Regions from separate parts of the Pantoea sp. App145 genome, predicted to be linked through region 1. Evidence: predicted binding sites of a transcription regulator. Region 1 holds the regulator's gene; the other holds the start of a gene.
The links. Region 1 encodes PhoB, which activates phosphate uptake and scavenging genes when phosphate is short. Its sites were predicted from a motif close to CTGTCATAAAACTGNCNNAT; they were not measured.

Region 1 (3,116 bases):
GAACATCGTCCTTACTGCCTTTCGGGGCCGATGTCGTTCCTGCGGGTGATACTGCTGAGCTTTTCGCAACGTTTGTTACTACCAGAGGAAGAACTGTAGACGATGATGCGGTGGTTTATAACCGCGCTCCAGGTTGGGTATTTATCGCCCATCCTCCTGTTGTTGGCCCCTCTCCGGCCTATTTAGCCTCGTTGCGGGAAGATTTTTTAGCGATGGTGCTGAACCCCGATTTTAATTATCGCGCTGAAAATTGCCTGCCGAACTACGGGGTAATGACAACAATATCAATTCCCTATGTTGAGGGTGCCGAACCCGGGAATGCTCGCGCGCATTTCTTTTATCTTGATGCCTTCCGACCAAAAGATGTGAGCGCTTTCCTGCGTGATTTTTTCGATGCCATTATTTCCGCCAGCCAGAAAGTCACAACCCATGATGAAGCCATAGCCATAACTACCCTGATGAGTATGAATTATTACTGGGACCAGGCGGACGTCCCACCGATATTTGCGGGTGATATAACGCAGGATGAGTTTATCAGCATGAGTGATCAGCTGCTGGCAACGGATAAGTTCTCTGCGCTGAAAGCACAGATGGCGGAAAAAGCGAAATCCTGCGAGAAGATGGAAGAATTAGTACGCCAGATGGATCTGAATGACCATCCTGAGGTATAAAATACGTCGTTAACCCAGCTCTGGGATAGCATCCTACTGAGAGGTCGGGAAGGTTAGCTTCCCGGTCCGGGAAAAATCATTTTTTCTTAATAATTACCTGAGAAGCATATTCGTATGCTACCCGCCAAAAATCCTGTTTCTGCTGTCACATTTCTGTTTTTATACTCCAGACCACCCGTTGGTTTTTTCATAAAAGTGTCATAAAACTGACGCATAATGACGCCGCAAATCTCAGTGACAGCCGTCATATCAGCAGGAGTAATAATGGCTAAGCGCATTTTGGTTGTGGAAGACGAAGCTCCCATCCGTGAAATGTTATGTTTCGTGCTGGAACAGAACGATTACCAGCCGATTGAGGCGGAAGATTATGACAGCGCAGTAGGGAAGCTGATTGAACCCTGGCCAGATTTGATTTTGCTGGACTGGATGTTACCCGGTGGTAGCGGTATCCAGTTTATCAAACACCTGAAGCGTGAAGCCATGACGCGGGATATCCCGGTGATGATGCTGACAGCGCGTGGTGAAGAGGAGGATCGCGTACGTGGTCTGGAAGTAGGCGCGGATGATTACATCACCAAACCTTTCTCCCCCAAAGAACTGATGGCCCGTATCAAAGCGGTGATGCGCCGTATTTCACCGATGGCAGTGGAAGAAGTGATTGAGATGCAGGGGCTGAGCCTCGACCCATCATCGCATCGTGTGATGTCAGAGACCACGCCACTGGAGATGGGGCCGACCGAGTATAAACTGCTGCACTTCTTTATGACGCACCCGGAACGCGTTTACAGCCGCGAACAGCTGCTGAACCATGTCTGGGGCACCAATGTGTATGTCGAAGATCGTACTGTCGATGTACATATCCGTCGTTTACGTAAAGCGCTGGAGGTCTCCGGCCACGACCGCATGGTACAAACCGTACGCGGAACAGGGTATCGTTTCTCTGCCCGCTACTAAACGGAGTTTATACCGTGCTGGAACGACTCTCCTGGAAGAGATTATTAACCGAGCTGGTGCTGGCTTGTCTGCCGGCACTGATTCTCGGTTTGCTGTTTGGTTATCTTCCCTGGCTGCTGCTGGCTTCGGTACTGGGTGTGCTGTTATGGCACTTCTGGAACCTGATGCGGCTGTCGCACTGGCTGTGGATTGATCGATCCATGACGCCACCCGGCGGGCGTGCCAGCTGGGAACCGTTGTTTTACGGCCTGTATCAAATGCAGTTGCGTAACCGCCGCCGCCGCCGCGAGTTAGGCAATCTGATCAAGCGTTTTCGCAGTGGTGCAGAATCGCTGCCGGATGCGGTGGTGCTGACCACGGAAGAGGGCACCATTTTCTGGTGTAACGGTCTGGCACAGCAGCATCTCGGTCTGCGCTGGCCGGAAGATAACGGCCAGAACATCCTCAACCTGCTGCGTTATCCTGAGTTCTCCCGCTATATTCGCCAGCGTGATTTCAACAAGCCCCTGACACTGGTGCTGAATAATCAGCATCATATGGAGTTTCGCGTGATGCCTTACAGCGAAGGACAGTGGCTGATGGTGGCGCGCGATGTCACGCAAATGCACCAGCTGGAAGGCGCACGACGTAGCTTCTTTGCCAACGTGAGCCATGAACTGCGCACGCCGCTCACCGTGTTGCAGGGCTACCTTGAAATGATGAACGATTCGGTAATGAACGAACGTTCGCGCAATAAAGCGTTGCAAACCATGCAGGAGCAAACCCGGCGTATGGATAGCCTGGTGAAACAACTGCTGACGCTTTCGCGCATTGAGGCCGCTCCCGCCATTGATCTGAAAGAGACCGTTGATGTGCCAACCATGCTGTTGCTGTTGCAGCGTGAGGCGGAGACCCTCAGCCAGGGACGACACGAGATTCATTTCCACACTGACCCGCACCTCAAAGTGCTCGGCAATGATGAGCAACTACGTAGCGCAATCTCCAATCTGGTGTACAACGCGGTGAACCATACACCGGAAGGTACGCGGATTGATATCAGCTGGCTGCGGAGTAAGCAGGGCGCGGAGTTTAAGGTGTGCGATAACGGGCCGGGTATCAGTGCTGAACATCTGCCCCGTCTCACCGAACGTTTTTATCGGGTGGATAAAGCACGTTCACGCGCCACCGGGGGAAGCGGACTGGGACTGGCGATCGTGAAACATGCTCTTGGCCACCACAATACGCGGCTTGAGATCAGCAGTGTGCCGCATCAGGAGACGAGCTTCAGCTTTATCCTGCCGCCAAGGTTGATTGTCGCCAGTGGGATACGGGAGAATGTGGCGCAATAACTGTCACGGAAATCCCGCATGAAATCGTTGCTGCTGTTCATTTTGCTGTCGTTCTCTGTCCTGGCACAGGGGCAACAAACCATGCTGGCTGGCAATCTGAGTAGTGTGGGTTCCGATACCCTCGGTTATCTGATGACGCTGTGGGGTGAGGATTTCAGCCGCC
Region 2 (3,116 bases), 1.9 Mb from region 1:
CGCTGAACGGGTCACGCCATTGGGAAAGTAGCGATCGGCAAATTCAGGTGAAGCCACGAACAGATAGTCGAGCGCGCCCAGCTGGTCCACCAGGCAACTCGGCAGTGGCTGCGGCTGAATACTCACTGCGCCTACCACTTCGCCGCGACGTAAACGTTCCTGAGTACGGGTTTCATCCTCAACCTGGATATTCAGGCGCACCGGCGAATCTGCCAGCACATCCTTCAGCGCGGGCAGCAACCAGGTTGCCAGACTGTCGGCGTTCACCGCCAGCGATAACAGCAGCGGCGTGGTGCCACCATTTTCATCACCCAGCCATTCCTCTTCCAGCAACTCCACCTGATGCAATAACGCCAGCAGCTTCTGCCCCTGCTCAGTCGGACGCGGCGGCACGGTTCGTACCAGCAGCGGCTGGCCGAATAAATTCTCCAGCTGTTTAATACGCTGCGATACCGCCGATTGCGTAATGCAAAGTTTCTGCGCGGCGCGCTCAAAGCCGCGCTCACGAATCACAGCATCCAGCGCCTGAAGCGTTCGATAATCCGGGCGTTTCATTCTTGTTCTCTCTCGTTCAGGGTGGAGGTTACTATGCCACAAAAATGTAAAAGATGGTTTTTGTGGACTGAGTTACAAAGCCTTTAACAGCCGCGCATTTTTATGTCGCCTTGTTTTATACTACGCGCACCTCGTTGTCGCACAGGTTTTAAACATACCATGACCCAGGATGAACTGAAAAAAGCGGTAGGTTGGGCAGCACTGCAATATGTGCAGCCGGGCACCATTGTTGGCGTTGGCACCGGTTCAACCGCCGCCCACTTTATTGATGCTTTAGGCTCGATTAAGCATCAAATCGAGGGAGCGGTTTCCAGTTCGGAAGCCTCAACGCAGAAGCTGAAATCCCTTGGCATTCACGTATTTGATCTCAATGAAGTGGACTCGCTGTCGGTTTACGTTGATGGCGCTGATGAGATCAATCCACAAATGCAGATGATCAAAGGTGGTGGTGCGGCGCTGACGCGTGAGAAAATTGTCTCGGCGGTGGCTGAGAAATTTATCTGCATTGCTGATGCGTCGAAAGAAGTGGATGTGCTGGGCCACTTCCCGCTGCCAGTTGAAGTCATTCCTATGGCGCGTTCGTATGTGGCGCGTGAACTGGTAAAGCTGGGCGGCTTGCCGGAATACCGTCAGAACGTGTTGACCGATAATGGCAACATTATTCTCGACGTGCATAATCTTCGCATTCTCGACCCTATCGCGCTGGAAAAAGCCATCAACGCGCTGCCTGGCGTGGTGACCGTCGGGTTATTTGCGGCGCGTGGTGCGGATATCGCCCTGATCGGCACTGCCGATGGCGTAAAAACCATCAAGAAATGATCTGTCCGGCGCTCTCGTAGCGCCGCTTATTTCCGTACGCAAAACATCTTTTCTTCGTATGCTGAAATTCGGTGACTTATGTCACAAAACAGTCATCAACAGCAGGTTCATTCTTCGCTCCGGGCGCATATCCCGATTTTGTATGGCATTGTGCTGCCCCAGCACTGACGCGTGCTGGGGCGGAGGCAATCGATTGTCTTGCTGCAATCGAATTTTTTGATATTTTGACAGAAGGCTGGCTTATGGCAGCCCTCGTTGAATTCTGAATAGGGTCGGGAAATGGCAGAGTTATCACTGGAAAAAGACAAGATTAAGTTCCTGCTGGTGGAAGGTGTCCATCAGAGCGCGCTGGATAATCTGCGTGCGGCAGGTTACACCAACATCGAATTCCACAAAGGTGCACTGGATGCGGAGACGCTGAAGTCCTCCATCCGCGACGCGCACTTCATTGGTATCCGTTCCCGTACCCAACTGACCGAAGAGATTTTCGCTGCGGCTGAGAAACTGGTCGCGGTTGGCTGCTTCTGTATCGGCACCAATCAGGTCAACCTGAATGCAGCGGCAAAACGCGGTGTACCGGTGTTCAACGCCCCGTTCTCCAACACCCGTTCGGTGGCGGAGCTGGTGATTGGTGAAATGCTGCTGATGCTGCGTGGCATCCCGGAAGCGAACGCCAAAGCACATCGCGGTATCTGGAATAAAATTGCGTCGGGTTCCTACGAAGCGCGTGGCAAAAAGCTGGGCATCATTGGCTATGGCCACATCGGCATGCAGCTGGGCGTGCTGGCTGAGAGCCTCGGCATGCACGTATTCTTCTACGATATAGAGAGCAAGCTGCCGCTGGGCAATGCGACCCAGGTGCGTCATCTGTCTGACCTGCTGAACATGAGCGATGTGGTCAGCCTGCATGTGCCGGAAACCCCGTCCACGCAGAATATGATTGGTGCCGCTGAACTGGCGCTGATGAAGCCGGGTGCGCTGCTGATTAACGCCGCACGCGGTACGGTGATTGATATTCCGGCGCTGTGCGATGCTTTGTCAAACAAACACCTGGCGGGCGCGGCAATTGACGTATTCCCGACTGAGCCCGCGACGAACAGCGATCCGTTTAACTCACCGCTGTGTGAATTTGATAACGTGATTCTGACGCCGCATATCGGTGGTTCGACTCAGGAAGCGCAGGAAAACATCGGTCTGGAAGTGTCTGGCAAGCTGGCGAAGTATTCGGACAACGGTTCTACGCTGTCTGCGGTGAATTTCCCGGAAGTGTCGTTGCCGATGCATGCTGCCAGTGCCAGCCGCCTGCTGCACATCCACGAAAACCGTCCGGGCGTGCTGACCGCCATCAACCAGATTTTTGCTGAGCAGGGCATCAACATTGCCGCCCAGTATCTGCAAACGTCTCCGCTGATGGGTTATGTGGTCATCGATATCGACGCTCAGCAGGATGTAGCGGACAAAGCGCTGCAACTGATGAAGGCGATTCCAGGTACCATCCGCGCACGTCTGCTGTACTGATTTAACATCGCGCTGCTGCATATCTTTGTAGCGGCGCGATTTATCGCGCCAATCACCACTGCCACAGCTTTGACGGTGTAATCACCGCAGGCAAGGGCACATCCCAGGCCGCTACCGGCAACGCTTCCACGCGCTGGCAATCATGCGCTATCCCGATGGGCAGGACACCATGTTGCTGCCAGTTTTGCAGGGTGCGATCGTAAAAACCCTTACCCATACCCAGA

Region 2: the regulator PhoB is predicted to act here: its motif matches at 1,453-1,472, upstream of serA (phosphoglycerate dehydrogenase).

What each region holds. Positions count from the first base shown of each region.
Region 1 is NZ_CP133290.1:1,809,774-1,812,889, reverse strand. It holds gene RCF31_RS08340 (hypothetical protein) at 1-671, shown strand, start outside; gene phoB (phosphate response regulator transcription factor PhoB) at 936-1,625, shown strand; gene phoR (phosphate regulon sensor histidine kinase PhoR) at 1,640-2,953, shown strand; gene RCF31_RS08325 (PstS family phosphate ABC transporter substrate-binding protein) at 2,972-3,116, shown strand, end outside.
Region 2 is NZ_CP133290.1:3,674,726-3,677,841, forward strand. It holds gene RCF31_RS16980 (LysR family transcriptional regulator ArgP) at 1-555, opposite strand, end outside; gene rpiA (ribose-5-phosphate isomerase RpiA) at 715-1,374, shown strand; gene serA (phosphoglycerate dehydrogenase) at 1,654-2,892, shown strand; gene RCF31_RS16995 (5-formyltetrahydrofolate cyclo-ligase) at 2,945-3,116, opposite strand, start outside.